DNA from 4 places in the Cupriavidus sp. 2KB_3 genome. Region 1 is predicted to be linked to each of the others. Evidence: predicted binding sites of a transcription regulator. Region 1 holds the regulator's gene; each other region holds the start of a gene.

The links. The regulator LexA, encoded in region 1, represses DNA repair genes until DNA is damaged. The targets are predictions, from matches to a motif close to ACTGTATNNNNATACAGT.
Region 2: dinB (DNA polymerase IV) is a predicted target of LexA. The motif match lies at 3,933-3,950, and genes of this name have one in related genera.
Region 3: AB4120_RS02320 (ATP-dependent helicase) is a predicted target of LexA. The motif match lies at 6,394-6,411, and genes of this name have one in related genera.
Region 4: recA (recombinase RecA) is a predicted target of LexA. The motif match lies at 3,817-3,834, and genes of this name have one in related genera.

What each region holds. Positions count from the first base shown of each region.
Region 1 covers NZ_JBFRHD010000019.1:140,990-149,034, forward strand. The annotation lists gene AB4120_RS20520 (hypothetical protein) at 1-438, opposite strand, end outside; gene AB4120_RS20525 (hypothetical protein) at 676-1,410, shown strand; gene AB4120_RS20530 (hypothetical protein) at 1,632-1,805, opposite strand; gene lexA (transcriptional repressor LexA) at 1,927-2,583, opposite strand; gene AB4120_RS20540 (asparaginase) at 2,815-3,816, shown strand; gene rpsF (30S ribosomal protein S6) at 3,944-4,318, shown strand; gene priB (primosomal replication protein N) at 4,396-4,695, shown strand; gene rpsR (30S ribosomal protein S18) at 4,699-4,977, shown strand; gene rplI (50S ribosomal protein L9) at 5,008-5,460, shown strand; gene AB4120_RS20565 (replicative DNA helicase) at 5,590-6,981, shown strand; gene AB4120_RS20570 (DUF47 domain-containing protein) at 7,141-7,767, shown strand; gene AB4120_RS20575 (inorganic phosphate transporter) at 7,781-8,045, shown strand, end outside.
Region 2 covers NZ_JBFRHD010000032.1:33,249-41,293, reverse strand. The annotation lists partial or broken gene AB4120_RS26285 (carbohydrate porin) at 1-772, opposite strand, end outside; gene AB4120_RS26280 (TRAP transporter substrate-binding protein) at 1,704-2,843, shown strand; gene rarD (EamA family transporter RarD) at 2,954-3,856, shown strand; gene dinB (DNA polymerase IV) at 3,978-5,150, shown strand; gene AB4120_RS26265 (MFS transporter) at 5,230-6,423, shown strand; gene AB4120_RS26260 (diguanylate cyclase) at 6,592-8,045, shown strand, end outside.
Region 3 covers NZ_JBFRHD010000002.1:116,355-124,399, reverse strand. The annotation lists gene AB4120_RS02335 (sensor histidine kinase) at 1-1,201, shown strand, start outside; gene AB4120_RS02330 (sigma-54-dependent transcriptional regulator) at 1,229-2,548, shown strand; gene cmdF (tyrosine 2,3-aminomutase) at 2,610-4,226, shown strand; gene AB4120_RS02320 (ATP-dependent helicase) at 4,252-6,348, opposite strand; gene AB4120_RS02315 (TlpA disulfide reductase family protein) at 6,540-7,079, opposite strand; gene AB4120_RS02310 (thioredoxin fold domain-containing protein) at 7,146-7,622, opposite strand; gene AB4120_RS02305 (hypothetical protein) at 7,777-8,045, shown strand, end outside.
Region 4 covers NZ_JBFRHD010000008.1:222,184-230,228, reverse strand. The annotation lists gene AB4120_RS11290 (MFS transporter) at 1-866, opposite strand, end outside; gene AB4120_RS11285 (DUF4212 domain-containing protein) at 1,118-1,471, opposite strand; gene AB4120_RS11280 (sensor histidine kinase N-terminal domain-containing protein) at 1,468-3,045, opposite strand; gene AB4120_RS11275 (response regulator) at 3,058-3,747, opposite strand; gene recA (recombinase RecA) at 3,983-5,047, shown strand; gene recX (recombination regulator RecX) at 5,133-5,591, shown strand; gene AB4120_RS11260 (DUF2889 domain-containing protein) at 5,928-6,602, shown strand; gene sucC (ADP-forming succinate--CoA ligase subunit beta) at 6,692-7,858, shown strand; gene sucD (succinate--CoA ligase subunit alpha) at 7,943-8,045, shown strand, end outside.

The DNA.
Region 1 (8,045 bases):
CACGCCGAAGACCCGCACACCAATCACTGACCGCTTGTAAATCTCGCCATAGTCGAGGCCGAACATCGTCGTTTCCGCGATGGAGGAAGCCGTCTTGAACAGATATTCCTTCTTAGGGATGCCGGCCATCAGATCGGCGGTGTAAAAGTCATTCTCGTGTTTGGGCGAGCGGTCGGCGTAGAAGTTTGCCGAGTAGACGATGTCATCGCCTAGCGCGTCGTCACGGACACCCAGGGCGATATGGCCCGCCGATCCGCCTTTCGATGTCCCGAAGCTGATCAGCAGTTCCAGGTCGTAGGGGGTTTCGTGAAGAAGGGCAGTAATTTGATCGATATTGGCAGGCTCGGGGCCGCCCTTGCTGCCGAATTCGGCAGCGAGCCCCGGCCCCGAAATCAGTGCAGCGACGACCATGAACCATGCCGCCAGCCTTGTGCTCATTGCTTTCCTTACGTAGCCAGTACCCGTCGATTCTTCAACAAAAGAATAATCGCTGATCGGTTCATGTGCCGGAAAACCGTCGGGGCGTGTGTATTGTTAACTTTGTTCCCGGATCGTGTGCGCCAGCACACATAACGACAGGTTTTCGAGAATGATTTTCGCTACGCTTCACGACGGGCCAAATGGTCTAATCCATATCATCTAGGCAATTTCCTACACGAAGCGCGAGGTCATACTGTGGCGGAGCGAATTCGATTCAACCCTGATGTCGCACTGGCGGCATTCGCTGGTGTGATCCCGATGCCGGCCTTGGCTGAGATAAATGCGGCCATCGATCGATCTTTCGGCGAACAGCCTGAGCGTGCCGAGCCATTCGCGATGGCTGAGTTATTGCGCCGCAATGAAGCCTTCCGCAAGCTGGAAGAGATGGTGTGTGCGGAGACCCGGGCCATGGGCGCCACGCTCCTGAAGAAGTCGCTGCGCTGGGACGCATTTCACGTGATTCGCTGTGCCAGCACGTCAACGCGCAACGAGAGCCATTGCCGCCACTACGATTCGCATCTGCTGACGCTGCTGATTCCGTTGAAGCTCGCTCCCGATGGCGTTTGCAACGGCGATCTGCTGATTTATCACCCGCCGCGCGTGGCGGTGTCCACGATGAGCAATGTTTTCTGCAAGCTTCGCCATGGTATTCAGCGCAATCTGCCGTTCCCGTTCAGAAAATGGCTGACACTTCGCGATCTGCGGCGTGGCCGCTGCAATCGCGTGCCGGTGGAGCCGGGTAGCGTCTATGTCTTCAACGGCTTTGTGCTCCAGCATGCCAATCTGGATGTGGAAGTTGGCGAGCGCCGGTCGTTGCTGATTCACTATTACGATCCCGGCTATTCGGCGGGTCTGAGCGCGACCGTACGGCGCGCGCGCATGCTGTGGGATCGTCTGCGCAAGAACATGACCGGCATGTATCCGGGTTGATTAGCCCGACCCCGGTCGTGAGGCGAAAAAAAACCGGCACTCGGCGGGTCGACAAGTTCCGGTTTCGCGCATCGGCGCCAATGCGCCAGGACTACGGGTGCGCGCCATCGAGTGTAAAGCACCTTCCCAGCCAAATTAAGCGTGCTCTTAATTTCACGTGGTGGGCTCGCAACTGCACTATTTACAATGTTCCCTTGCGGCGCGGATCCGCCGCTCGCGGTTTATGCGTCCAGCTTGCCGGGCATATCCGCAAGCTCCAGCATCCGGCAGATCGCGGCCATGCTGCCGACCATCGTACGACGCTGGGCGCCCTGGTAGACGCGCACGCCCTTGGTTTGGCGGAACGGCACGGGCTTGACCGGGCGGCGGGAAGCGGTGTGGTTGACTTGTAGCATGGCGGCACCTCGAAGTTTGCGACAGCAGGAGTCCGCGCCCGTTATCTGGAGAGAACGGGGCGGCGTTGGCAATGCAAATCTGGGGGACCAGGGCAGGCGGCCGCCTGCCAGGTCTTGGAAATCAGAAGCCCGAGGAGCGGATCAGCCCAACGGCGATGCCTTCCAGGGAAAATTCCTCGCGGCCGGCCTGCACCACGATATTCTCGAAATCTGGGTTCTCGGCGATCAACTCAATCATGTCGCCGCGCCGCTTCAGGCGCTTGACGGTCACGTCGTCGCCGATGCGTGCGACGACGATCTTGCCGTTGGCCGCTTCGCTGGCTTTCCTGACGGCCAGCAGGTCACCGTCGAGGATGCCGGCATCGCGCATGCTCAGGCCCCGCACGCGCAGCAGATAATCAGGGCGATCATCAAATACTGAGGCATCCACCTGATATTGACGGTCGATGTGTTCAGCGGCAAGGATCGGGCTGCCTGCGGCCACTCGGCCCACGAGCGGCAGCGTCAATTGCATCACGCCGGCCATCGGTAGTGAAAACTGGTCCGGCATCTCCGAATCGCTGCGTGCCACCTTGAGCCGGATGCCGCGCGATGCCCCTGGCGTCAGTTCGATCACACCCTTGCGGGCCAGCGCCCGCAGGTGTTCCTCAGCAGAGTTGGGCGAGGAGAAGCCGAATTCCGACGCGATCTCCGCGCGGGTGGGCGGAATGCCGGTGTGCCGGATCGTGTTGCGGATCAGGTCGAAGATCTGCTGCTGCCGGGGTGTCAGGGTCGCCATGTGTCGCCGATCTCTCGTGCCGAAGCACTGTATGTTTAAACAGTATGCTGTGATTTTATACAGTATCGAGTGAAGTGCAAGCACAATTTGCAGTGACGATGTCGGGCATGCGCGACACCGTTGCAGCGCCAGTGCGCCCGGCGACACGGGTTTGCGAGAGGCGCGGCGTCAGGCGCGCCACAGTTACAATCGCCCGGACCCCGCGCTCATTTCCCTCGATTTTCTCGCTATATGTCTACGTCACTGCCCCGTATCGTCGTGCTCGCCACCGGCGGCACCATCGCCGGCTCATCCGGCAGTTCCGCCAGCACTGCGCAGTACCGGGCGGCGACCGTGCCGGTCTCGTCACTCGTCCAGGCCGTGCCCGCGCTGGGCGAGGTGGCTCGCGTGGAGACGGAGCAGGTGGCCCAGATCGACAGCAAGGACATGGCCTTCAGCCTGTGGGTGACGCTCGCTGCGCGCGTGGAGCACTGGAGTGCGCAGCCCGATGTGGCGGGCGTGGTCATCACGCACGGCACGGACACGCTTGAAGAAACGGCGATGTTCCTGCACCTGACGCACCGGGGTTCGGTGCCGGTGGTGCTGACTGCGGCAATGCGCCCCTCCACGTCGCTCTCAGCCGATGGTCCGCTGAATTTGCTTGACGCGGTGCGCGTGGCGGCAAGCCCGGAGGCGCGCGGGCAGGGTGTACTCGTGGTGCTGAACCAGGAGATTCATGCGGCGCGCGATGTCGCCAAGGGTCATACCTCGGCGGTGGATGCGTTCACGTCGCCGGCGGGCGGTCCGATCGGCTTCGTGCAGGATGCCTACGTGCGCTTCACGCGTGCACTGGTCCCCAATGATGCGCCTGCGCTGCCCGTGCCCGCAGCGTGGCCGCTGGTCGAGATCGTGGCGAGCTATGCCCAGCCGGGCAGGGTGGCCGTGGATGCGATGGTCTCGGCCGGCGTGAAGGGGTTTGTGGTGGCGGCTACCGGCAATGGCTCGGTCCATGAGACGCTGGGCGACGCGCTGGCCGATGCGGCCGCACAGGGGGTGGCCGTGGTGCGAAGCTCGCGCACGGGCGCCGGCCATGTGGCGGGGCCGGGACGCCCGCGCCCGACCTCGGGCGAATTCGCCTCTGCCGGCAATCTCAATCCCTACAAGGCGCGTGTGCTGCTGCTGCTGGCGCTGGCGGCGGATGCGTCGCTTGGCTCTGATCCGACTCGCCTGCAAGCCGTTTTCCGACAATACTGAGGGATTCCCGCCGTGCGGCCGGGATGGCGGCTTGCGTGCTGGCCCGGAACCGGGCTATACTCGCGGGCTATTCAACCTTGCCACACCGGACATGGCGCCCGGGTGGCTACATCCAAAAGGAGCGTCAATGCGTCATTACGAAATCGTATTTATCGTCCATCCGGACCAAAGCGAACAAGTGCCGGCGATGATCGAGCGTTACAAGCAGCTCGTCACGTCGCAAAACGGCCAGGTTCACCGCGTGGAAGACTGGGGCCGCCGTCAGATGGCCTACATGATCCAGAAGCTGGCCAAGGCTCACTACGTTTGCCTGAACATCGAATGCGGCAAGGACACCCTGGCCGAACTCGAGCACGCCTTCAAGTTCAATGACGCCGTGCTGCGTCACCTGATCGTGCAGACCAAGAAGGCCGAGACCGCTCCTTCGCCGATGATGAAGGAAGTGCAGCGCGAAGAAGCCCGCAAGGCCGCGCAAACGACCACGGAAGGCCAGGCTGCCTGAATGCAGTCTGCGGTGCCGGTCGTGGCAGGCGAAATCCACCACGGCAGGCCAGGTAGCGAGAGCGGGGGAGCACAGCGGTGAACCAGTTAAGGCTGACCGCCACCCTCGCGGAGCGCGATGCGCTGCGCTACACCCCGGCCGGCGTGCCCGTCGTCAACTGCATCCTGCAGCATGTCGGCGAGGTCACGGAGGCGGAAACGCCCCGGCAGGTGGAATTCGCCCTCGCGGCGATGGGGATTGGTCCCGTCGGCCAGCGTCTGGAGCGGTTACCGCTCGGCACGCTGCTCGACTGCGAAGGATTCCTCGCCCGCAGGCACCGCAACAGCAAGGCACTCGTCTTTCACATCACTGGATGTAAAGCATTCGTAAAGGATTGAATCATGGCATTCGTCAAACGTGACAACAAGAACAAGAAGCGCTTCCAGCAACAGAACCCGCTGTTCAAGCGCAAGCGCTTCTGCCGCTTCACCGTGGCTGGCGTGGAACAGATCGACTACAAGGATCTGGACACCCTGAAGGACTTCATCGGCGATAACGGCAAGATCACGCCGGCTCGTCTGACCGGTACCAAGGCTCACTATCAGCGTCAGCTGGATACGGCCATCAAGCGCGCCCGCTTCCTGGCGCTGATGCCGTACACCGACCTGCACAAGAACTGATAGTCCCAGGACCGCAAGGAGAAATACACGATGCAAGTCATTCTGCTGGAAAAAGTCATCAACCTGGGCAACCTGGGCGACATCGTTCGCGTGAAGGACGGTTACGCTCGTAACTTCCTGATCCCGTCGAAGAAGGCGCGTCGCGCCACGCAAACCGCGATCGCCGAGTTCGAAGTGAAGCGCGCCGAGCTGGAAAAGGCCGCCGCCGAGAAGCTGGCCGCCGCCCAAGGCGAAGGCGAGAAGCTGAACGGCCTGACCCTCCAGATCACCCAGAAGTCGGGTGTGGACGGCCGCCTGTTCGGTTCGGTGACCAACGCCGACATCGCCGAAGCCCTGGAAACCCAAGGCTTCAAGGTCGAGAAGGCCCAAGTGCGTCTGCCGAACGGCCCGCTGAAGATCGTTGGCGACCACCCGGTCAGCGTTGCGCTGCACACCGACGTGGTGGTGGACGTGACCGTGTCCGTCCTGGGCGAGCACGTCTAAGCAGCACCGTATCGATGCGCCGGCCCCGGCCGGTGTGTCCGATGCACAAGAAGGCAGGAGCCGCGCTCCTGCCTTTTTTATTGCCGCCGCGCCCTTGGGCCGGGTCCGGCGCCGCTATAATCCCACCCCATGAATGCGCCCGCCGCCGATCCCCAACTAGACAGTCTCAAGGTTCCCCCGCACTCCATCGAGGCCGAGCAATCGGTACTCGGCGGTCTGCTGCTGGATAACGCCGCCTGGGACCGTATTGCCGACTTCCTCTCCGAATCGGACTTCTACCGCTTCGATCACCGCCTCATCTTCCAGAGCATTGCCCGCCTGATCTCCGCCACCAAGCCGGCGGACGTGATCACGGTGTACGAAATGCTCCAGGTGGCCGGCAAGGCCGAGGAGGTGGGTGGGCTGGCCTACCTGAACTCCCTGGCGCAGAACACGCCGAGCGCGGCGAATATCCGCCGCTACGCGGAAATCGTGCGCGAGCGCTCGGTGCTGCGCAAGCTGGTCACGGTGGCGGACGACATCGCCTCGGCCGCCTTCGCGCCAAAGGGCCGCGAGGTCCGTGAACTGCTTGATGAGGCAGAATCCAAGGTTTTTGCGATTGCCGAAGAGGGCTCGCGGGGCCAGAAAGGCTTCCAGGAAATCCAACCGCTGCTGACGCAGGTGGTGGAGCGGATCGATGAGTTGTACCACCGCGATACCGCCACTGACGTGACCGGCGTGCCCACTGGCTTTATTGACCTGGACAAAATGACCAGCGGCATGCAGGCCGGTGACCTGATCATCGTGGCGGGCCGTCCGTCGATGGGTAAGACAGCATTTTCGCTGAACATCGGCGAACATGTGGCTGTGGAGCAGGGTCTGCCCGTGGCTGTGTTCTCGATGGAAATGGCGGGCGTGCAGCTGGCCATGCGTATGCTGGGCTCGGTAGGCCGGCTGGACCAGCACCGGCTGCGTACCGGCCGCCTGCTGGACGAGGACTGGCCGCGCCTGACCCATGCCATCCAGCGCATGAACGATGCGCAGCTGTTTATCGATGAAACGCCGGCACTGAACCCGATGGAACTGCGGGCGCGCTCGCGCCGTCTGGCGCGCCAGTGCGGGCAGCTCGGCCTGATCATTATCGATTACCTCCAGCTGATGTCCGGCTCGGGCGGCGGCGAAAACCGCGCGACCGAGATTTCCGAGATTTCCCGTTCGCTGAAGGGCCTTGCCAAGGAACTCAACTGCCCGGTGATCGCACTGTCGCAGCTGAACCGAAGCCTGGAACAGCGTCCGAACAAGCGTCCGGTGATGTCCGACCTGCGTGAATCGGGCGCTATCGAGCAGGATGCCGACGTGATCCTGTTCATTTATCGCGACGAAGTCTATAACCCCGATTCGCAGGACAAGGGTACGTCGGAAATCATCATCGGTAAGCAGCGTAACGGGCCGATCGGCACCGTTCGGCTCACGTTCCTGGGTCAATTCACGAAGTTCGACAACTTCAGCGGTGGCCCGGCGTTCTTTGACAACGACACCTGATCCCACACGGCGACCCCTGACCGGGCCGTAACCCTGTAAAATATTGCGCTTTGATGACAGCCGCCCAGCGCGGCTGTCGTGCAATCTGCGCCGGCGCGTGCCGGGCTCCCCTTTGCCACACAACCTGACGCGCCAGCGAGCGCGCCACAAGGACATTTCATGTTCGGCCGATTCATGCCCACCGAGGGCAAGTTCTTCGAATACTTCAACCAGCACGCCGATTGCGCGGTGACCGCCGCCCACGAGCTGGAAGCCCTCGTCAACGACCTGCCCAACGCCGAAGCGCATGCCCGGCGCGTGCAGGCCACCGAGAAAAAGGCAGACCGCATCACGCACGACACGATCGATCTGCTGCACAAGACTTTCATCACGCCGCTGGACCGCGACGAGATCCACAAGCTCATCACGACCATGGATGACATCCTGGACCTGATGGAAGACGTGGCCGAGACGATCTCGCTCTACGACGTGACCAGCCTGACCGACGAGGCGCGCCGCCTGGCCACCATCTGCGTGCAGTGCTGCGACCAGGTGAAGATCGCCGTGGGGCTGCTCGAGGATATGGGCAATGCCAGCACGATCCTGAAGACCGCGCAGCAGATCGACCAGCTCGAGTCCGAGGCGGACCGCGTGATGCGCTCGGCCATGTCGAAGCTGTTCCGGGAAGAGACCGACGTGAAGCGCCTGATCAAGTTGAAGGCTATTTACGAGCAGTTGGAAACCATTACCGACAAGTGCGAGGACGTGGCCAACATCATCGAAGGCATCGTCCTGGAAAACGCCTGAGGCGCGCACTCGCATGCAAACCATTCAAATGAGCTTGTGGGTGATCGGCCTGCTGGTCGTGCTCGCGTTGCTGTTCGACTTCATGAACGGCTTCCACGACGCGGCCAACTCGATCGCCACGGTGGTGTCCACGGGCGTGCTGAAGCCGCACCACGCGGTGGCAATGGCCGCCATGTGCAACGTGGTCGCGATCTTCGTGTTCCATCTGAAGGTGGCCGCCACCGTGGGCACCGGCACGATTGACGTCAATATCGTCGATCACTACGTCATCTTCGGCG
Region 2 (8,045 bases), on a different contig from region 1:
CCACCGAGCCGCCGATGCCCGAGCGGCCTTTCCACTCCATCGATTCCGCCACGCGCACGCGTGAGAGCGATGCGCCCATGCCCGTGTAGCCGGTCATGGCCATCCGCGCCCCCTGCCCGTACTGCACGCCCAGCCGGTTGGTGCCCATCAGCACGCCCTTCTGCTCGTGCATGGCCGAGGCCCACCAGGCGCTGCCGGTGTCCTCCATGGCCGAGAGCGGCTCCACACGCGTGAAGCCCAACTGGACATTGCCCTTGTCATTGGTGTCGATCGGGGCGCTGCGCAGGCTGTGATAGCTGGGCAGATGGGCGCCGTTCAGATCGTTACGTGCGGTGTATTGATAACTGAGTCCGAAATCGCCCAGCTTGGCGTTATCCACCCCAAACCGCATCGAGGGCGAGTTGGGTGGCAGCAGGCCGGACGACATCAGGAACGGGTTGCTCTCGCGCCGGCCGGCCCAGACGCTGGCGCCATCGAGCACGGACACGCCCGAGAGGCCGGTGACGGCGGTATAGAACTGCGGCACCAGCGCGTAGGGGTCCACGGCGGCTGCGTTGCCGTTGACCGAGGTGGCGTTGGTGCCCTTGGCCTGCGCCACGAACTGGACCTGGGTGCCGCCGCCGATGTCGGCCAGCGATTCGCGGATCTTCACCTCGCCGGTGCTGGTGCAGGCCAGCCCGCCACCCAGCCCGACCGACGGCGTGCCGCCGCCGGGGCAGGCGCGCTGCGTGCTGGCGCGGTCCTCGACCGCCGCGCGGCCGCTGTAGCCCATGCGCCATACCGTGTCGCCGGCAAGATCCTCGGCTGGCAACTGCGAGCGGAGCACCGGGGGTGCATCGGAAACCGTACCCGCTTCAGCGGTATCGACTTGATCGCCGGCGTTCGTCCCATCGGCGGCAGTCGCGCGTGCCGGCTGGACCGCCTGCGCGGGGAATTCACCCAGCCGATGCGGGAACAGGACCAGCGGCGGTGGCGGTGGCGGCGGGGCGGCGGCGGATTCGGGCGGGCCAACGAAGTCGGGGTCCACGGTGTTCTCCGCCGTGACGGTTGCCGGGGCATCGGCGGGTGCTGAATCCGTCGCATTTGCCCCATTCGCCCCATTCGCCCCATCGGCAGGCTTGCTCGCACCTGGGGCGATGGTTGGCTGGATCAGGTCGTACAGCGGGTCAGTCGCCGGCGCGGCGGCTGCCACGGGCGCAGCGGTAGGTACGCTCGCCGACGCCGAACTCGACGCCGTGGCCGTCGACGGCACCGTGCTGGCCGAGATTTGTGGTGGTGCTGCCACTTGGCTGCCGGTTTGCGCGCAGGCGACCATGCCCCAGGCTGCCATGACGGCAAACGTGAGACGGCGGGAGCGCAGGCGAGCGAATCGGGGTACAGGCAGCAGCATGGAGGCGGTGACGGCGCGCGGAGCGCCGGATGGGGGCTCCGTTTTTTAACAGGCGAACTTTTTGACCGCAAGACGGGTTACAAAATCCATCAAACCGTGCGGCATCTCACATTGCGAAAAGATCACCTCGCATAGCCGCGACGCAGCTTGGCAGTCTCTCCGTAAACCGTTGCAGAAGTGCGAATCCCTAGCGAAAACCCGCAGTCTGGAGTGTGGTCGTGCGCAAAACGCCACCGCTATAATCGACCGGCTGTTTTGGACTTGTCCTATGGGTGGGGCAGTCAACGCACATATATCTATAAGAGGAGATGTCATGGAACGTCGTTCCTTCCTGTTGAAAGCATCGGCTGTGGCCGCTACGGGGGCCCTGGCCGCGTGCGGCAAGGAAGACAAACCTGCCGCGCCCGCGGCGTCGGCGAGCGCACCGGCTGCGCCGGCCGTGGTCGGCAGCAACCCGGCGGTGGAATGGCGCCTGGCATCTAGCTTCCCGAAGTCGCTGGACACCATCTACGGCGCCGCCGAACTGTTGTCCCAGCGTGTGAAGGAGCTGACCGACGGCAAGTTCAACATCAAGGTCTTTGCCGCCGGTGAAATCGTGCCGGGCCTGCAGGTGCTGGACGCCGTGCAGAACCAGACCGTGCAGATCGGCCACACGGCCGGCTACTACTACTTCGGCAAGAACCCGACGCTGTGCTTCGACACCACCGTCCCGTTCGGCCTGACCGCGCGCCAGCAGACCGCCTGGATGATGCAGGGCAACGGCATGAAGCTGATGCGCGAGTTCTTCAAGGAATACAACGTCGTCAACTTCATGGGCGGCAACACCAATGCCCAGATGGGCGGCTGGTTCCGCAAGGAAATCAAGACCGTGGCGGACCTGCAGGGCCTGAAGTACCGCATCGCCGGGTTTGCCGGCGTGGTGCTGCAGCGCCTGGGCGTGGTGCCGCAGCAGATTGCCGGTGGCGACATCTACCCGGCACTGGAAAAGGGCACCATCGACGCGGCCGAGTGGGTGGGCCCGTATGACGACGAGAAGCTCGGCTTCTACAAGGTGGCGCCGTACTACTACTACCCGGGATGGTGGGAAGGCAGCGCCCAGCTGTCGTTCTACGCTTCCGCACCGGAGTTCGAGAAGCTGCCGGCGCAGTACAAGCGCGCGCTGGAGACGGCCACCATCGAGGCCCACACCAACATGATGGCCAAGTACGACACCGTGAACCCGCAGGCGCTGGCCCGTCTGCTGGAAAACGGCGTGAAACTGCGCCCGTTCTCGAAGGAGATCATGGAGGCGTGCTTCAAGGCCACGCAGGACGCGTACGCCGAGGAAACTGCCAAGAACCCGTCGTTCAAGAAGATCTATGACGACTGGCGCGTGTTCCGCAACAACGAGGCCGCCTGGTTCAACGTGGCCGAGCAGGGCTTCGCGCAGTTCAGCTTCGCCCGCAAGCTGTAAGGCATTGCTGTGATCTGATGTGATGCAATCGCCTCTCCCGCACGGGGGAGGCGAGTCTCAACGCCAATTGCGGCGTCCCGGTAGAATCCGCGCACCTACCGGATACTCCCATGCAACTCGGCATCTTCTACGCGCTGCTCGCGTACGTCATCTGGGGCCTGCTGCCCCTCTATATCAAATCCCTCCACGGCGTGGCGCCGCTCGAGATCCTGCTCCACCGGATGGTGTGGTCGCTGGTCTTCCTGGGCGCGATCCTGCTCTGGCGGCGGCATTTCGGCTGGCTGCGCGAGGTAGCTGGCAATCCGCGCCTGATCCTCGGCTTTGCGGCGAGCGCCGCCCTGCTCTGCGCCAACTGGTTCCTCTATATCTGGGCGGTTTCGGCCGACCGCGTGGTCGATGCGAGCCTGGGCTACTTCATCAATCCGCTGTTCAGCGTGTTGCTGGGCGTGGTGTTCCTGCACGAGCGGCTGCGGCCCGGGCAGTGGCTGTCCATCGCCATTGCGGCGGGGGGCGTGGTGTGGCTGACCGTGAGCGCCGGGCAACTGCCGTGGATCGCGCTGGCGCTGGCGGCGTCGTTCGGCGGCTACGGGCTGCTGCGCAAGACTGGGGCGCTGGGCGCCCTGGAGGGCTTGTCGCTGGAGACGCTGCTGCTGTTCCCGATCGCGGCCACCGCGCTGGGCGTGATTGTCTTCACCGGCCAGGACACCTTCCGCAGCGCAGCACCGGGTACGCAGGTCCTGCTGCTGCTGGCCGGCCCGATCACGGCGGTGCCGCTGCTGTTCTTTGCCGCCGGCGCGCGCCGGATTCCGCTCTCGCTGCTCGGCCTGCTCCAGTACACCGGCCCGACGCTCCAGCTGCTGCTCGGTATCTGGCTGTGGCATGAGCCGTTCCCGGCCCAGAAGCAGCTCGGCTATGCGCTGATCTGGGTATCGCTGCTGATCTACGCCCTCGAAGGGGTGTGGGTCTCTCGCCGCAATTCCCTCAAATCCATCAGGGCGACAAATGAAGTGTAGGTGTAAATCTATGTATCGATTCTTCCAGAGAATATCAGGCTAACCCCCTCTCGGCACGCGAGGGCCGACGCACTATACTGTACGTTTATACAGTACCGACGACGCGCACGCCCCCTTCGCCATGTCCAGCCCCGTCCGGCGCATCGCCCACCTCGACATGGACGCCTTCTATGCGTCCGTCGAACTGCTCCGTTATCCCGACCTGCGCGGCCAGGCGGTGGTCATCGGCGGCGGCCGCAATGCCGTGCCGGAGACGCTGCCCGATGGCTCGCGCCGTTATGCCCGCCTGCGCGACTACGTGGGGCGTGGCGTCGTCACCACTTCCACCTACGAAGCCCGCGCGCTGGGCGTGTTCTCGGCCATGGGCATGATGAAGGCCGCCAAGCTGGCGCCGGACGCCATCCTGCTGCCGACCGATTTCGATGCCTACCGCCGCTACTCGGGCCTGTTCAAGGCCGCCGTGCGCACCTTCACCGAGCAGGTGGAAGACCGTGGCATCGACGAGATCTATATCGATCTGACCGAGGTGCCCGGCGAGCCGGCCGAGGTCGCCGCGCGCATCAAGGCGGCCGTCAGCGAGGCCACCGGCCTGACCTGCTCCATCTGCGTGGCACCCAACAAGCTGCTGGCGAAGATCGGGTCCGAACTCGACAAGCCGGACGGCCTGACGCTGCTCACCCCGGCCGACATCCCCCGCCGCATCTGGCCACTCGCGGCGCGCAAGGTCAACGGGATTGGGCCGAAGGCGGCCGAGAAGCTGGCCGGTATCGGCATCGAAACCGTGGGCGACCTGGCCGAGGCCGACCAGGGCGTGCTCCAGACCCACTTCGGCCGCAACTACGCGAGCTGGCTGATCGAGGTGGCCCATGGGCGCGACGACCGCCCGGTGGTGGTCAGCTCCGAGCCGAAGTCGATGAGCCGCGAAACCACCTTCGAGCGCGACCTGCACCCGCGTGTGGACCGCCCGCTGCTGTCCGAATCGTTCACCAGGCTCTGCATGCGCGTGGGCGAGGACCTGCGCCGCAAGGGCTATGTGGGCCGCACGGTGGGCATCAAACTGCGCTTTGACGATTTCCGCACGGTCACGCGCGACCTGACCATGCCGGCCCATACCGCCGATGGCGCGGCGATCCGGCGCGGCGCCACGGAATGCCTGAAGCGGATACCGCTCGAGCGGCGCATCCGGCTGCTCGGCGTGCGCGTGAGCGCCCTGATCCCGGCGGACGAACAGGGCGACGACCCAGCGCCGGTGCAGGAGGAGTTCCGCTTCGAGGACGAGCGGCCGGATGCCTGATGGGGCACGGGAATGACCCTTCCGACGCATCTATTTGTCTCCCAGTAGAATCGGCGGCTTCGAACCAAGGCCGCCCCCCATGACCTCCACCGCCACTGAGCGCGCTGCCGCGCCCGCCGCCTGGATCACGCCGCTGCTGGCCACGGCCTGCGGCATGATCGTCGCCAATCTCTACTACGCCCAGCCGCTGATCGGCCCCATCGCCCGATCGCTCCACCTCTCGCCCGAGATTGCCGGGCTGATCGTCACGCTGACCCAGATGGGCTACTGCGTGGGACTGGTGCTGCTGGTGCCGCTGGGGGACCTGGTCGAGAACCGCAAGCTGATCCTGACGCTGATCGGCGCCTGTGCCGTGGCGCTGACCGCGGCGGCGCTGGCCACCCACGCCAGCGTGTTCCTGGTGGCAGGCTGCGCCATCGGCCTGTGCTCGGTGGCGGTGCAGGTGCTGGTGCCGTTCGCGGCGCACCTCGCTCCGGACCATATCCGGGGTCGCGTGGTCGGCAACGTCACCAGCGGGCTGCTGATGGGGATCATGTTGGCGCGGCCGGTGTCGAGCCTGGTGGCCGGCCTGACGGGCGGCTGGCACACCATCTTCGCGGTCTCGGCGGTGGCCATGGTGCTGCTGGCGCTGGTGCTGGCGCGCAAGCTGCCGCGCCGCCAGCCGGCGCGGGGCGTGAGCTACGGCCAGATGCTGGCGTCGATGGCGCACCTGCTCCGTACCCAGCCCGTGCTGCGCCGGCGCGCGCTGTACCAGGCCAGCATGTTCGGCGTCTTCAGCCTGTTCTGGACCACCGTCCCGCTGTACCTGGCCGGGCCCGCGTTCCGCATGTCGCAGACCGGCATCGCCGTGTTCGCGCTGGTCGGGGTGGCCGGCGCCATCGCCGCGCCGATGGCCGGCCGCTATGCAGACCGGGGCCACAGCCGCCTGATGACCGCCATCGCGCTGGCCATCGGCGCCGGATCGTTCCTGCTGAGCCGGGTGGGCGCGGAGGGGTCGATGGCCTCGCTGCTGGCGCTGACCGCGGCGGCCATCCTGCTCGATTTCGGCGTGTCCGCGAACCTGGTGGTCGGCCAGCGCGCCATCTTCACGCTCTCGGCGGAGCACCGCAGCCGGCTGAACGGCCTGTATATGGCGATCTTCTTCGTCGGCGGCGCCACGGGCTCGTGGCTGGGCGCCTGGGCCTTCGCGCGTGGCGGCTGGCCGCTGGCAAGCTGGATCGGCTTCGCGCTGCCGGCGCTCGCCCTGCTCTACTTCCGGACCGACCGGCACTGAATTCGACACCAAGCCCGGCCATGAGCCCGGCACTGAGCGCGGCGCGCTGACCGCGCGCCACCCCCTCCCGAAGTCCCGTTTGCTGCACTACACTGGCCGAGCGTTGTCCTCGATCGTCACAGTTTCGTTGCAGTGCCCGCTCAGGCGGGACTTGCCCGGAGGCCCCCGATGCCATGGCGCAAACTGGTGCCGCGTCCGCGATGGCTACCGCGCGCGGCGGTCATGCGCCCGCAGCGGGTCGTGATCTGGTGTTTCAGCCTCGTGCTGGCGCTGACGCTCGCCGTTGGCCTGCGCGACCTCTACACGCTGCGCGAGCGCGTGATTGCCAGTCATCAGCACAATCTCACGCTGCGTGCGATGGGGCTGGAGGCTGCGGTGTCGTCGGAGCGCTTCCGGCTGTCGTTCGTGCGCGACTACGCGCGGCAGTTGATGCGGATGGAGGCCGTGCAGGCAGTCGATGTCTCGGACCCCGCCATCGAACGGGCCTTCGCCGCGCGCAACGAGCCGATCTGGCAGATGGAAGTCCCGCTCGGCGATGCCCCCGTGGTCGGCGTGTCACCGCAGACCCTGACCGGCCTGCCCGGCTTCGAGCGCCGCGTGGACGACCTGCGCGCCGACCTCTTCGCCGCACGCCAGTTGAGCCACGTGCTGGGGCTGACCATGGGCGTGGACGAGATCCGCGGCTCGGTCACGTTCATTTCCAACAACGGTTTTTTTGTGACCTATCCCCCGGTGCCGACCGACAAAGCGCCCGCGTTGCTGCAACGTTTCGCGAGCATGCCCTACTACCGCGACCTCCTGCCCGACCGCAATCCGGACCAGCAACTGCGCTGGGCGCCGCCCTATCGCCAGTTCGAAAGCACCGAGCTGCGCACCACGCTGAGCGTGCCGATCTATGTGGAGGCGCGCTTTCGCGGCGTGGTGGCGGTAGACGTCTCGCTGAAGCATATCCAGGCGCTGCTCGGCGCGCCGAGCGACGACTCCCCGGCCCTGAACCGCTACCTGATGGACAGCGCCGGCCGGCTGATCGCGGCAAACCATGACCACCCGAGCACGGACCTGCGCTGGCCCGACGTGCTGGGCGACGCGTGGCCCGACGTGGGGCCGCAGACACTGTTCGCCAGCGACGGCCCCGGCATGCGCAAGGGCGAGGGCGGCTATCTGTTCTACCAGCGGCTGGGCGCCAGCCAGTGGATGCTGCTGGAGGCAGTCTCGACCGCCCAGCTATACGGCGAAGTCTTCTCGCGCATCAGCAAGCCGCTGCTGTACGTATGGATCGCGCTGCCGCTGCTGATGTGGATCTCGGTGAGGGTGGTCTCGCTGCTGTTCAGCTACTACCTCGCGCTGGGCGACAAACTCCGGCAACTGGCCGAGCGCGATCCGCTGACGGACCTCGCCAACCGGCGTCATTTCGGCGACCAGTTCGCGCAGGCGGCGGCGCGGCGCGAGCGCGACGGCAGCGCGCTGTCGATGCTGATGCTCGACATCGACTATTTCAAGAAGGTGAACGACCGCTGGGGCCATGCCAGCGGCGACCATGTGCTCCAGCGCCTGGCCACGGCACTGCGCGAAAACATGCGCGCGATGGATGTGCCGGCCCGCCTGGGCGGCGAGGAATTCGC
Region 3 (8,045 bases), on a different contig from region 1:
GGACTCGCCGGTCACGCGCTGGCTCGGCGACACCGTGCTGGGCGAGGACACCCGGCTGGTGCGCCTGGGCGCCGATGGCGAGCCCGGCAGCCCGGGCGGCGGCATCGGGCTCACGGCTGACCGGGGCGACCGCTACCTGGAGATCAGCCGCCCGGTCGGTCCGGCCGGCTGGACCATGCAGGTCATGGCGCCGCTGGACCCCGTGCTGGCCAGCGCGCGCGGCGCCACCGTGGGGGCGGCGCTGGCCTATGCCTGCATCGGCCTGCTGCTGGTGAACCTGCGCCAGCGCCGCCAGCGCGCGCGCGACATGCAATACAGCCGCCGCATGCTGGAAGCGGCCTACGATGAACTGGAACGCCGCGTGGAGGCCCGCACGGCCGACCTGATGGCGATCAATGAACAACTCGAGGCCGAGGTGGCCGAGCGCACCCGCACCGAGGGCGAGCTGCGCGCCACGCAGGACGAACTCGTGCAGGCCAGCAAGCTCGCCGCACTGGGGCAGATGGCCGCCGGCATCACGCACGAGCTGAACCAGCCGCTGGCCGCGCTGCGCACGTTCTCGGACAACACGCGCGTGCTGCTGGAACGCGGCCAGCTGGACGCCGCCACGGGCAACCTCAGCGCGATCGCCGACCTCACCGCCCGCATGGGCAAGATCACCGGCCAGCTCAAGCTGTTCGCCGGCAAGGCGCGGCCCCGGCGCCACGCGGTGCGCGTGCGCGCCGCCATCGACCATGTGCTGCAACTGATGACGCCGCGCCTGGCGGGCGTGGCGCTGACGGTGCGCGGGCTGGAAGGCAACGAGGCGGAAGGCAGCGAAATCGCGGTCTGGGCGGACGAACTGAAGCTGGAGCAGGTGCTCCTGAACCTGGTCGGCAACGCGCTGGACGCGATTGCCGGGGAGGGGCCTGAGGCACGCCAGGCCGGCCACATCGACATCACCGTGCACGTCGCGCCCGAGGCGGTGAGCGTGTCCGTGCGCGACAATGGCCCCGGGATTCCGCCCGATGTGCTGCCGCGCCTGTTCGAGCCGTTCTTCACCACCAAGGAGATCGGCCAGGGGCTCGGGCTGGGGCTGGCGATTTCCACGTCGATCGTGCGCGAGTTCGGCGGCCAGCTGACGGCGCAGAACGCGGAAGGCGGTGGCGCCGAATTCGTGGTGACTTTGCGGCGGGCGCACCAGCCCGCCACTACGGCCTGACAAGGCAAGCAGGAATAAGGGATGGCGATACAAGACGGATTGCGCGTGCTGTTTGTGGAGGATGAGCCGCTGGTGCGGCAGGCCACGGCGCAGAGCCTGGAACTGGCCGGGTTCGCGGTGCTGGCGCTGCCCTCGGCGGAGGCGGCCATGCCGCATCTGTCCGCCGACTTCCCCGGCGTGCTGGTCACCGATGTGCGGCTGGGCGGCGCGAGCGGGCTCGATCTGCTCCACCACTGCCGCAACGCCGCGCCCGGCGTGCCGGTGATCCTGGTCACCGGCCACGGCGACATCACGATGGCCGTGCAGGCCATGCGCGAAGGCGCCTACGACTTCATCGAGAAGCCGTTCGGGGCGGACCGCCTGACCGACACGGTGCGCCGCGCCCTGGAGCGCCGCGCGCTGGAGCTGGAGAACGTGGCCCTGCGGCGCGAGCTGGCGGGCCCGGCGGCGGGCACGCGCATCATCGGCCGCTCGGCGGCGATGGCGCGCGTGCGCGACCTGATCGCCAACGTGGCGCCCACCGATGTGCCGGTGATGATCAACGGCGAAACCGGCACCGGCAAGGAACTGGTGGCGCGCAGCCTCCACGCGCTGTCCACCCGGCGCGACGCGCCCTTCATCGCCCTGAACTGCGGCGCGGTGCCCGAGGCGATCTTCGAGAGCGAGATGTTCGGCCACGAGGCCGGCGCCTTCACCGGCGCGGGCAAGCGCCGCGTGGGCAAGCTGGAGCATGCATCAGGCGGCACGCTGTTCCTCGACGAGATCGAGAGCATGCCGCTGGCGCTCCAGGTGAAGCTGCTGCGGGTGTTGCAGGAGGGCACGCTGGAGCGGCTGGGGTCGAATACCTCGGTGCCGATCGACGTGCGCATCGTGGCGGCGGCCAAGGGCGACATGGAGGGGCTGGTGGCGCAGGGCGCCTTCCGCCAGGATCTGCTCTACCGGCTCAACGTGGTGACGATTCCGCTGCCGCCGCTGCGCGACCGCCGCGAGGACATCGTGCCGCTGTTCGAGCACTTCATGCTGGTGGCGGCCGTGCGCTACCAGCGCCCCGCGCCGATCCTCTCGGAGATGCAGCGTCAGTCACTGATGCAGCGCCCGTGGCCCGGCAATGTGCGCGAGCTGCGCAACGCGGCGGACCGGCTGGTGCTGGGCGTGCCCGAGGGCGTGAGCGGCAAGCCGGACACCGTGGACGACTCCACCCCGCTGCGCGAGCGCATGGAGCACTACGAGCGCGCCGTCATCGCCGATACGCTGGCGCGCACCGGTGGCGCGGTGAGCCAGGCGGCGGATCTGCTGCAGGTCGGCAAGGCCACGTTGTACGACAAGATCAAGCGCTACGGACTGTAACGGGCTTGGTACACTCGGGGCCCTTCGCCTCGTGCGCCCCCTGTGATTGCTGATCCGCCCCATGTCCGAAGTCACCCGCTCCGCCTTGCCTGCCGCCGACATCGACGGCCATCAACTTACCGCGCCTGCTGTTGTCGATGTGGCGCGTGGCCGCCGCGCCGCGCGGGTGCCGGGCGCCGTGCTCGACAAGGTGGGCGAAGCCCGCGCGCGCTTCGAGCAGGTGGCCTCGGCCAATGTGCCGATCTACGGCGTCTCCACCGGCTTCGGCGAGCTGGTTCATAACTGGGTGGATATCGAACACGGCCGCGCGCTCCAGGAAAACCTGCTGCGCAGCCACTGCGCCGGCGTCGGCCCGCTGTTCGCGCGCGACGAAGTGCGGGCGATGATGGTGGCGCGCGCCAACGCGCTCTCGCGCGGCTACTCGGCCGTGCGCCCGCTGGTCATCGAACAGTTGTTGAAGTATCTGGACGCCGGAATCACGCCGGCCGTGCCGCAGGTGGGCTCGCTGGGCGCCAGCGGCGACCTCGCGCCGCTCTCCCACGTGGCCATCACGCTGATCGGCGAAGGCATGGTCCTGACCGCCGATGGCGGCACCGCGCCCACCGCCGAGGTGCTGCGCGAGCACGGCATCGCCCCCATCGCGCTGGCCTACAAGGAAGGGCTGGCGCTGATCAACGGCACCTCGGCCATGACGGGGGTGTCCTGCCTGCTGCTGGAGACATTGCGCGCCCAGATCACGCAGGCCGAGATCATCGCCGCGCTGGCGCTGGAGGGGCTGTCCGCCTCCGCCGACGCCTTCATGGCCCACGGCCACGACATCGCCAAGCCGCACCCGGGCCAGATCCGCTCCGCCGCCAACCTGCGCGCGCTGCTGGCCGATTCCGACCGCCTGGCCGGTCATGGCGAGCTGTCCGCCGAGATGAAGACGCGCGCCGGCGACGAGAAGAACACCGGCACCGGCGTCTTTATCCAGAAGGCCTACACGCTGCGCTGCATCCCGCAGGTGCTGGGCGCTGTGCGTGACACGCTGGAGCATTGCGCCACGGTGGTCGAGCGCGAACTCAATTCGTCGAACGACAACCCGCTGTTCTTCGATGATGGCGCGCTGTTCCACGGCGGCAACTTCCATGGCCAGCAGGTGGCGTTTGCGATGGACTTCCTCGCCATCGCCGCGACGCAGCTGGGCGTGGTGTCCGAGCGCCGCCTGAACCGGCTGCTGAGCCCGCACCTGAACAACCGCCTGCCGGCCTTCCTGGCGGCCGCCAACGAGGGGCTGTCGTGCGGGTTTGCCGGCGCGCAGTATCCGGCCACGGCGCTGATCGCCGAGAACCGGACGATCTGCAGCCCGGCCAGCATCCAGAGCGTGCCGTCCAATGGCGACAACCAGGACGTGGTGAGCATGGGGCTGATTGCGGCCCGCAACGCGCGCCGCATCCTCGACAACAACCAGTACATCCTGGCCATCGAACTGCTGGCCGCCTGCCAGGCCGCCGAACTGGCCGGCGCGGTGGAGCAACTGGCGCCGACGGGCCGCGCCGTGTTCCACTTCGTGCGCGCACGCGTGCCGTTCCTGGCGATGGATCGCTACATGACCGATGACATCGAGGCCGTGGCCGCGCTGCTGCGCGACGGCGCCTTGCTGGATGTAGTGCGGCAGGCCGGCGTCGAACTCGTCTGATTGGATTTTCAGCCGGCTGCCCGGCCTATTTCCACATATCGCGCATGCGGCTGGCCAGGTCCACCTGGGGCAGGGGAGCCTTGGCCGGCGCGTCGCCGGGCATCGGCGGGGGCGGCCAGGACCGGCTGTAGAAGTTCGGCATCACCCGGTTCGGCAGGAAGCGCGTGCGCGACGCGTACACGTGGCGGTCGCCAAATCCTACCTGCTGATGGACGTAGAAGCGCTGCGGTACCACGATGTCGAGGTGGTCCTTGGCGCGCGTCATCGCCACATAGAGCAGCCGGCGTTCTTCCTCGATCTCTTCCGTGGTGCCCGTGGCAAGGTCAGACGGCATGCAGCCATCCACCGCATTGAGTACGTAGACCGCCTTCCATTCCTGGCCCTTGGCCGAATGGATCGTGGACAGGATCAGGTAGTCCTCGTCGCGCGAGGGCACGCCGGACTCGTCGCTGGACGCGCTTGGCGGATCGAGCGTCAGTTCGGTCAGGAAGCGCTCGCGCGAGGCATAGGTGGCCGCGATCCGCTCGATCTGCTGGAGATCGGCCTGCCGCGCGGCGGCATCGTCGTGAATGCGCTCCAGATGCGGCAGGTACCACGCCACCACCTGCTCGTACTCCGATGGCCACGGCGAGGCAGGCGCCATCAGCCCGCGTGCCAGGGCGATCAGCTCGGCCCAGGCTGGTGCGGCGGCGGGCGGGGGCTCGAAGGCTTCCAGCGCCAGCAGCGGTTCGGTGGCCGCTTCCAGCCCCTCCAGCACGCGCGCGGCGGTCTTCGGGCCCACGCCGGGCAGCAGTTGCAGGGTGCGGAAGCCGGCCATGCGGTCGCGCGGATTCTCCAGCCATCGCACCACGGCCATCACGTCCTTGACGTGGGTCGACTCCAGGAATTTCAGGCCGCCGAACTTCACGAACGGGATGTTGCGGCGGGCCAGTTCGATCTCGACCTGGGCGCTGTGGTCGGCGGCGCGGAACAGCACGGCCTGCGCCATCAGCGTCAGCCCGGCCTCGCGCCGCGCCAGCACCTGCTCCACCACGAAGCGCGCCTGATCGGCCTCATCGTTGACCACCACCACGCCCGGCTTCTCGGCTGACTCGCGCAGGGACCACAAATCCTTGGTGAATCGCTCGGCAGCCAGCCCGATCACCGCGTTGGCGGCGGCCAGGATCGGCTGGGTGGAGCGATAGTTCTGCGCCAGCGTCACCTGATGCGCGGGCGGCGAGAAATGCTGCGGAAAATCGAGGATGTTGCGGACCGTGGCGCCCCGGAACGCGTAGATCGACTGGGCGTCGTCGCCCACCACGGTCAGGCCGCGCCCGTCCGGCTTCAGCGCGAGCAGGACCGACGCCTGCAAGGCATTGGTGTCCTGGTATTCGTCCACCAGCACGTGGTCGAAGCGCGCGGCCATGTCCTGCGCCAGCGACGGCTCGGTCAGCGCCTGCGCCCAGTAGAGCAGCAGGTCGTCGTAGTCGAGCACCTGCTGCTTCTGCTTGGCGGCCACGTAGCCGGCGAACAGGGCCTTGAGCGCGTCCGCCCACATCGCATAGCGCGGGAATTGTGTTTTGAGGATCACTTCCAGCGGCAGCTGGGTGTTGACCACGCGCGAATAGATCGCGAGGCAGGTTTCCTTGCGCGGAAAGCGCGAGGTCTGCTCGGAGAGGCCGAGGTCGTGCCGCACCACGTGCATCAGGTCCGCTGAATCGCCCCGGTCGCTGATGGTAAAGGTGGGCGCCAGCCCCAGGGTCTCGGCGTACTCGCGCAGCAGCCGCGCGCCAATGGCGTGGAAGGTGCCCGACCATTGCAGCGCCGCCCGGCCCGCGCCGGTGCTGGTGCCCAGCGCCTGATCGACGATGCGCTCCACGCGGCGGCCCATCTCGGCGGCGGCGCGGCGCGAGAATGTGAGCAGCAGGATGCGGCGCGGATCGGCGCCGCCCAGCACAAGGTGCGCCACGCGGTGCGCCAGCGTGTTGGTCTTGCCCGAACCGGCGCCGGCAATGATCAGCAGCGGCGCATCCCCGGCGTGCGACGCCGCCGCGCGCTGCTCCGGGTTCAGGCGGGACAGATAGGCGGGGACGTCAGCGGGAACGTCGGGGGCGTCAGCGTCGAGAACAGGATCCGGGGGCACGGGCAGGGCAGGGACAGGAGGGAGGCTGAGAAAATTCTGGCGCTCACTGTATATCCATACAGCAGGCCAAGGCAAGCCGGGCGGAAGGACGGGGCCATCGCGCAACAAAAAAGGTGCCGCAATGGGCACCTTTGGAAGACGTTCTGAGACGATGCCTGGCGATGGCGGCTTGGAGCGTCAGGTCGGCGGAATCAGGCCGCGCTGGCCAGCGCGCCGTCGAGCAGCTTGTGCAGCGACTCCCATTCGGGCTCGCCCACGTAGCGCTTGAGAATTTTCCCGTTCTTGTCGACCACGAAGGTCGTCGGGGTGAGCTGCACGTCACCGAAGGCCCTGGCTGCCGTGCCGTCGGAGTCCATCGCCACCTTGAACGGCAGTTCGCGCGTCTTGGCGAAGTTGGCCACATACATCGGCGGGTCGTAGTGCATGGCCACGGCGACGAAATCGAGGCCCTTGCCCTTGAACTGCTGGTAGGTCTTGATCATGTCGGGCATTTCCTTGACGCACGTGGTGCAGCTGGTGGCCCAGAAGTTGATCAGGTAGACCTTGCCCTTGAGGTCGGCCGTGCTGACCTTCTCGCCCGAGAGCAGCGTGAAGGTGGCGGCGGGCACGGTGCTGGACGGCGCCAGCGCGCGGTAGCCGAAGACACCCAGCACGGCAAGGACGACCACGGCGACGAGGATCGGCACGATCGGGCGGCGCTTCGGGGCGGTGGAGGCGGTGGAATCAGACATGGGAGGCAGTCCCGTGAGATGGATCGGCGAGAAATCGGCGAGAAATCAGCGCAAGGCGTCGCTATTCTACTTCCGGGCGATCTTGGCGCGCGCGGTGTCCAGCGCCTGCTCCAGGTAGGCGCCGTAGAAATCGCCCTGCAAGCCCAGCAGCGCGTTGGCCACGGGCTGGCCGTTGGCGTCGAGGAACAGCACGGTCGGCGCCACGGAAACATTGTGGGCGCGCGCCCACTTCTTGGCGGTGGTCATGGTGCCGTCGATGTCGCGGATCGGCGTGTCGGCGGTCATGTCCACTTCCCGTGCGGCGATCTCGCCGGCGGCCACTTGCGGCGCGAGGTAGTTGCGGCGCACGGTCTCGCAGTAGCTGCAACCGGGCAGGCTGACCAGCACCACCAGCGGCTCGCCGGCCTTGGTGGCGGCGGCGGTCTGGGCGGCCACGTCGGTCACGGCGGGCAGGTGGCCCCCCGCCGCGTGGGCGGCGCCGCTGGCCAGCAGCAGGGCCGCTAGCCAGGGCAGGGCACGAAAGATGGACAGGCGTGGACGCATAGGGGGGCGAAACTCGGGGGCGAAACTCGCAGAAAATCGATGCGGCGACGAGCGGTCGCGCGCGACTTCCCGGATAATACCGGCTTGCGCCAGCGGGCGTGCGAGTGGCCGAAGACGCACCCGCTACCGCGCTTGCCTAATAAGAATGCTCTCCATGCTCCGCCAGCCCCGCCGACCGCTCCGTTCGCTTCCCCACGCCATCCTGCCGTCGCTGGTCCTCGTGCTGCTGGCGGCGCTGGCCGGCTGCTCGCCGCGCTATGACTGGCGCACCATCCTGTCCGACGAAGGCCAGTACGCCGCGCTCTACCCCGGCAAGCCGACCAGCGCCGCGCGCGACGTGGCGATTGCCGGGCGCAAGCTGCCGATGACCATGGAGGCGTCCCGCATCGACGACACGCTGTTCGCCGTGGGCGTGGTCACGTT
Region 4 (8,045 bases), on a different contig from region 1:
GTCTTGGCGTCCACCTTCAGCACCTGCGTGAGGAAGAACAGCGCGTAGAACTGGCCCGTGTACCAGACCACGGCCTGGCCGGCGGTCAGGCCGATCAGCGCCAGGATCACGATCTTCAGGTTGCGCCACTGGCCGAAGGCCTCGGTCAGCGGGGCCTTGGAGGTCTTGCCCTCGGCCTTCATCTTCTGGAAGGCCGGCGATTCGCTCATCGACAGCCGGATGTAGACCGACGTGGCGAGCAGCAGGATCGAGAGCAGGAACGGGATACGCCAGCCCCAGGTGTCGAAGTTCGGGCCGGTCAGCTCGCGCGTCAGCAGGATCACGATCAGCGACAGGAACAGGCCCATCGTCGCGGTGGTCTGGATCCAGGCCGTGTACGCGCCACGCTTGCCGTGCGGGGCGTGCTCCGCCACGTAGGTGGCCGCGCCGCCGTACTCGCCGCCGAGCGCCAGGCCCTGCAGCATGCGCAGCGCGATCAGGATGATCGGGGCCGCCCAGCCGATGGTGGCGTAGCTGGGCAGCAGGCCCACCAGGAAGGTGGAGAAGCCCATGATCAGGATGGTGACCAGGAACGTGTACTTGCGGCCGATCATGTCGCCCAGGCGGCCGAACACCAGCGCGCCGAACGGACGCACCAGGAAGCCCGCCGCGAAGGCCAGCAGCGCGAAGATGAACGCCGAGGTGGGGTCCAGGCCCGCGAAGAACTGCTTGGCGATGACCGCCGCCAGCGAGCCGTACAGGTAGAAGTCGTACCACTCGAATACCGTGCCAAGCGACGAAGCCACGATGACCTTCCGCTCCTCGCGTGTCATCGGCGTGTTTTGTGCACTGCCCCCCGGCATTGCCACGTTTTGCGCGTTTGCCATTATTGTCTCCTCCGTCTCATCGAAAGGGTTCCCCGTTGTCAGCGGCCACGCGTGTGCGGACCTCTGCATCGAAGTTGAGGAGGATTGTGGGAGGTGAAACTTACTGCGTTCTGACAGAAATGACGGGAATGGTGCCTAAATCGTCGGGGTATACGCTAGCGGGTGGCGTGGCTTGCGCGCCACCCCGTTTGCTGCACTGCGGCCCGCCGGAGCGCCGGGCGCGCCACGCAGCAGGTTGCGCGGGCGTCTTGCTATGCAGCATCGGCCCCTGCGGAGGGTCGAGGGGTGGGCGGCGCGCCCCGTGGAGCGGCATCGGCGCCGGCTGTCGCGGCAGGGTGGTCGTCAGGTTCGAACTCGTGGTCGGCGCGGTTCATGCGCCAGGCGTAGAGCGCGGCCATCGCCACGTAGACGATCAGCGCACCCTGGGCGCCCATCCAGAACGAGAAGGGCCAGCCGAAGAAGTCGAAGCGCAACTCCCGCGCGTACCAGCTCACCACGAACGACACCACGAACCAAACCACCAGCAGCGCGGCGATCCAGCGCCGGTTGTGGCGCCACGCGCGCCGCTCCTGCGGCGTCATGCGGTCGCGCGGGGTACGCCTCATGCCGGCTCCCCGGCGCCGGCGCCAGCGCCAGCGCCCGCGCGGCGCAGCGTCACCCGCAGCCGCGTGCCAGCCAGGCGGGGTGACGTCTGGTAGACGTGGTCGTCGATGGCCACCTCGCCGCCATGCTGCTGCACGATCTCGCGCACGATGGCGAGGCCCAGCCCGCTGCCCTCGGTATTGGTGCCGAGCACGCGGTAGAAGCGCTCCATCACTCGTTCGCGCTCGGTCGGGGCGATGCCGGGCCCGGTGTCCTCCACATCGAGATAGGCGAACGGCTCGAACGGATCGGCCGCCACGCGCACCGTGGCATGGCCGCCGGACGGCGTGTAGCGGATGGCATTGTCCAGCAGGTTGTTGAGCATCTCGGTCAGCATCAGGCGGTTGCCGGTGATGGTCACCGGGTGGTCATCGGCTTCCAGCCCCAGGTCGATGCGGCGCGCCCAGGCCTGCGGCAGCCAGTCCTTGACCACCTCGCGCGCCAGTGCGGTCAGGTCCAGCGGCGCCATGCCGCCCGCGCCGGCCAGGTTCTCCATGCGCGCCAGGGACAGCAGCTGCGTCACCAGGTGCGCGGTGCGTTCGGAACTGCCGGCGATCTGCGCCAGCGAGCGGCGCAGCTCCTCCGGGGACTGCTCGCGCTGCGCCAGCTCGGCCTGCATGCGCAGCCCGGCCAGCGGGGTCTTCATCTGATGCGCGGCATCGGCGATAAAGCGCTTCTGCGTCTGCACGGACTGGTCCAGCCGCGCCAGCAGGTCATTGAACGACGCCACCAGCGGCGTGATCTCCTGCGGCGCGGCGGTCTCGTCGATGGGGCTGGTATCGCCCGGGTTGCGCGCCCGGATGCGCTGCTGGATCGCCGTCAGCGGCGCCAGCCCGCGCGTGAGGCCGAACCAGACCAGTACCACGGCCAGCGGCAGGATCACGAACTGCGGCAGGATCACGCCCTTGATGATTTCGTTGGCCAGCCGCGCGCGCTTGTCGAGCGTCTCCGCCACCTGCACCAGCACCGGCTGGGAGCCGGCGCTCTTCAGGTCCACATAGGTATAGGCCACGCGCACGTCGTTGCCGGCCACGCGGTCGTCGCGCAGGGACACCAGCCCGGCATGGCCCTGGTCCTCCTCGGACGGCAGCGGCAGGTCGTGGTCGCCGGCCACGTACTCGCCGCGCTTGCCCACCACCTGGTAATAGATATTGTCGGTCTCGTCGGCACGCAGAATCTCGCGCGCGGAGAGCGGCAGCTGCAGCGTCACGCGCCCGTTCACTTCGCGCACCTGCTGGGACAGCACGATGGCGCTCGCCTCAAGCGCGCGGTCGAACGGGCCGTTGGCGATGGACTTGGCGACGAGGTAGGTGACCGCGATGCTCATCGGCCAGAGCAGCAGCAGCGGGGCGAGCATCCAGTCGAGGATTTCGCCGAACAGCGAGCGGGGCGAGGGATGGGCGGACGATTCTTCCAGGTGCGGCAGGGCGTCCGCCAGCGCGGCGTCCTCGGCGGCGGCATCGGCCAGGGTCGGCAGGGGCGGTGGCGGGTCCGGAAGGGCAGGCGGGCGGCCCCAGGGCAGTTTCAGCAGGCGCATGCCGCCACCGGATCAGCCATGCACCGCCGCCACCGGCAGGAACTTCTCCAGGCAGTAACCCAGGCCGCGCACCGTGGCGATGCGGATGCCGCCCACTTCAATCTTCTTGCGCAGCCGGTGCACGTAGACCTCGATGGCGTTGTTGCTGACTTCCTCGCCCCACTCGCAGAGGTGGTCCACCAGCTGTTCCTTGGAGACCAGCCGCCCGCAGCGCGTGAGCAGGATCTCCAGCAGGCCGATCTCGCGCGCGGACAGGTCCAGCATCTGCTCGTTCAGATAGGCGATGCGGCCGACCTGGTCGAAGGCCAGCGGCCCGTGGCGCATCAGCGTGGCACCGCCGCCCGCGCCACGCCGCACCAGCGCGCGCACGCGCGCCTCCAGCTCGGACAGCGCGAAGGGCTTGGCCATGTAGTCGTCGGCGCCCAGGTCCAGGCCCTTGACCCGCTCGTCCACGCCGTCGGCGGCGGTCAGGATCAGCACCGGCAGCATCGCGCCACGCGTGCGCAGGCGCTTGAGCACCTCCAGGCCGGGCATGCGAGGCAGGCCGAGGTCCAGGATCAGCAGGTCGAAGTGCTGGGTGGACAGGGCCGAATCGGCTTCCACGCCGTTGGCGACGTGGTCGACGGCGTAGCCGGAATGCCGCAGCGAGCGCGTGAGCCCGTCTGCCAGCACGTCGTCATCTTCCGCAATCAGAATGCGCATGGTTGTCTCCACCCTGTTGCCAGCATCGCACGCCACGCGGTTGCGGAACCGGTGGGGCTTGCCAAGCATACTGTTTTTTTATACAGTACCCGACATTCCGCAGGCTGCCTTGTGGGCAGTCGGGTCGGGTCGCACGCCAGATCACTTTTCAGGCCGATTTCCGTCGGAAATTGCTTAAAAATCAGGCGTCGCGCCGCATGCGGCCTATTTATACACCATTGACTGAAGGACGACCATGGACGACAAGAAGGCCGGCGCCGGCGTGAGCGCTGAGAAGCAGAAGGCGCTTGCCGCCGCGCTCTCCCAGATCGAGAAGCAGTTCGGCAAGGGCTCGATCATGCGTCTGGGCGATGGCGAGATCGAAAAGGACATCGAGGTAGTGTCCACCGGCTCGCTGGGGCTCGATATCGCGCTGGGCGTCGGCGGCCTGCCGCGCGGCCGCGTGGTGGAGATCTATGGTCCGGAATCGTCGGGCAAGACCACGCTGACGCTGCAGGTAGTGGCCGAGATGCAGAAGCTGGGCGGCACGTGCGCCTTTATCGACGCGGAACACGCGCTGGACGTGAACTACGCCGGCAAGCTGGGCGTGAACGTGGGCGACCTGCTGATCTCGCAGCCGGACACCGGCGAGCAGGCCCTGGAAATTACCGACGCGCTGGTGCGCTCGGGCTCGATCGACCTGATCGTGATCGACTCGGTGGCCGCGCTGGTGCCGAAGGCCGAAATCGAGGGCGAGATGGGCGATTCGCTGCCCGGCCTGCAGGCCCGCCTGATGAGCCAGGCGCTGCGCAAGCTGACCGGCACCATCAAGCGCACCAACTGCCTGGTGATCTTCATCAACCAGATCCGCATGAAGATCGGTGTGATGTTTGGTTCACCTGAAACGACCACTGGCGGCAACGCGCTGAAGTTCTACGCCTCGGTGCGCCTGGACATCCGCCGGATTGGCTCGATCAAGAAGGGCGACGACGTCATCGGCAACGAGACCAAGGTCAAGGTGGTGAAGAACAAGGTGTCGCCGCCGTTCCGCGAGGCGTTCTTCGACATTCTCTACGGCCAGGGCATTTCCCGGCAGGGCGAGATCATCGACCTCGGCGTGGATGCCAAGATCGTCGAGAAGTCGGGCGCCTGGTACAGCTACAACGGCGAGAAGATCGGCCAGGGCAAGGACAACGCGCGCGAATACCTGCGCGAGAACCCGGATATCGCCGCTGAGATCGAGAACAAGGTCCGTGCGGCGCTGGGCGTGGTGGCGATGAACGCCGCGGCCGTGGCCGCACCGGCCGAAATCGAAGGCTGAGGCGGATCTTTCTCCGCCCCTCGGAAGCCGTCGCAGATCGTGCGGCGGCTTTTTTTATGGGTACTGCATTGTCGATGACCTCCTGATGGCTGGCTCCCGCCCCCCGCTCTCGCTGAAGGCCCGCGCCGTCGGCTACCTGTCGCGCCGCGAGCACAGCCGCGCCGAACTGCGGCGCAAGCTGGCGCCGCATGCCGAGACGCCCGAGGAGGTGGACACCCTGCTCGACGCGCTTGAGCGCGAGAACTGGCTGTCGAACGACCGGTTCGTCGATAGCCTGGTCCATCGCCGCGCCAGCCGCTATGGCGCCGCCCGGGTGATGCAGGAGGCCAAGACCCATCAGCTTGGCAACGAACAATTGCACGATCTTCAGGATCGACTGCGGGAAACCGAGGTCGAGCGGGCCCGGGAGGTCTGGCGCAAGCGCTTCGGCACAGCCCCGGATTCCCCGGAGGCGCGGGCCAAGCAGATCCGCTTCATGGTCGCGCGCGGCTTCTCGCGCGCCGTGGTCGGCAAGATCATCCGCGGCGCGGAAGATGACGAATGAGGTGACGATTGCGCCGCGTAGACCGCTGTATACCTGCGTGCGCAACAGGGATTTTGTGATCCGGCGCCGGGCGTTGCGGCGCCGCACCACTGGCCGTGTCGCCGGGCACGATCGCGGCCCGCCAGCCCTTGCCGCGCCGTGGTTCGGCGTTGTTACCGGCGCAACAATTCGCCCCCGACATTCCATATCGCAGGATGTTCCCGGTCAAAGCGGCGCGGCATGTTAAACTCTCCCGGTTTTCCGGCCTTGGCGGCCGTGCGGCTGTCGGCCGTCCCGCCCCGGCCGTGAGTTTGCCCCCGGTCACAGCCTCAACATCCCGCGTCAGCCCCAGCTGTCATGCCACTTTCCCCGCCTGCCAACCGCACCTTGCGTCATCGCCGTGCCATCACGGCGGAAGCGTATGCGCGGGAAGACGGCCTGTGGGACATCGAGGCGCGCCTCACCGACACCAAGCCACGTGACATCGAACTCGCCGGCGGCGGCATCCGCCCCAATGGCCAGCCGCTGCACGACCTATGGCTGCGCGTGACGATCGACCTCCGCATGAACGTGGTGGATGCCGAGGCCTGCTCCGATTGGGTGCCGTATCCGACACATTGCGACACGATCGGCCCGGCCTACCGGAAGCTGATCGGCCTGAACCTGACGAAGGGGTTCCGCAAGGCGGTGCGCGAGCGGCTGTCCGGCGTGGCCGGCTGCACCCACCTGACCGAGCTGGCCGGCGTGCTGCCGACTGCCGCCATCCAGGCCTTTGCCGGCGATGTCTTCAATGTGCGCGACGGCGCCACTGTCAACGATCCGAATCCCGAACCGCCTTACCAGCTCCATGGATGCCACGCGCTCCATTTCGAGGGCGAGGTGGTTCGCCAGTTTTACCCGCGCTGGTATGGCTACCAGCCGGCACCGAAGGCCGGCGCTGCGGCGTCATCGTCCCAGACCGCGTCACGCGCCGATGCTCCGGCATCGGGCGGCGACACCCTGGCCCACCGGCCCAACGGAACCTCGGGCTGACCGTCACGGTCCGCCCACAGGAACAGCGAGAGACGAATCGTCTCCCCCATTTTTCCCATCCCTTTACGCCTACCCGAAAGGAAACACGCATGAATATCCATGAGTATCAAGGCAAGGAAATCCTGCGCAAATACAATGTGCCGGTTCCGCGCGGCATCCCGGCTTTCTCGGTTGAAGAAGCCCTGAAGGCGGCTGAGCAGCTCGGCGGTCCGGTGTGGGTCGTCAAGGCACAGATCCACGCAGGCGGCCGCGGCAAGGGCGGCGGCGTGAAGGTGGCCAAGAGCATCGAGGACGTCAAGACCTACGCCACCAACATCCTGGGCATGCAACTGGTGACGCACCAGACCGGTCCGGAAGGCAAGAAGGTCAACCGCCTGCTGATCGAAGAAGGCGCTGACATCAAGAAGGAACTGTACGTGTCGCTGGTGGTGGACCGTGTCTCGCAGAAGGTGGCCCTGATGGCCTCCAGCGAAGGCGGCATGGACATCGAGGAAGTGGCCGCGCACAGCCCGGAAAAGATCCACACGCTGATCGTGGACCCGGCCGTGGGCCTGCAGGACGCCGAAGCCGACGACATCGCACGTAAGATCGGCGTGCCGGACGCCAGCCTGCCGCAAGCACGCCAGGCACTGCAAGGCCTGTACAAGGCGTTCTGGGAAACCGACGCTTCGCTGGCCGAAATCAACCCGCTGATCCTGACCGGCGACGGCAAGGTGATCGCCCTGGACGCGAAGTTCAACTTCGACTCCAACGCGATGTTCCGTCACCCGGAAATCGTGGCCTACCGTGACCTGGACGAAGAAGACGCCAACGAAATCGAGGCCTCGAAGTTCGACCTGGCCTACATCTCGCTGGACGGCAACATCGGCTGCCTGGTGAACGGCGCCGGCCTGGCCATGGCCACCATGGACACCATCAAGCTGTTCGGCGGCGAGCCGGCCAACTTCCTGGACGTGGGCGGCGGTGCCACCACCGAGAAGGTGACCGAAGCCTTCAAGCTGATGCTGAGCAACCCGAACGTGGAGGCCATCCTGGTCAACATCTTCGGCGGCATCATGCGCTGCGACGTGATCGCCGAAGGCGTGATCTCGGCCTCGAAGGCCGTGCAGCTGGGCGTGCCGCTGGTCGTCCGCATGAAGGGCACCAACGAAGACCTGGGCAAGAAGATGCTGGCCGAGTCGGGCCTGCCGATCATCTCGGCGGACACGATGGAAGAAGCCGCCCAGAAGGTTGTGGCCGCTGCCGCTGGCAAGTAAGCCGAAGCCGATACGCCAACAAATGCAAGCGCGCGGTGCGCAGGCCCTGCCCGCGCCGCGCGACGCCAAGCAAAGGATTACAGCATGTCGATTCTGATCAACAAAGATACCAAGGTCATCACCCAGGGGATTACCGGCAAGACCGGCCAGTTCCACACCCGTGGCTGCCGCGACTACGCCAACGGCA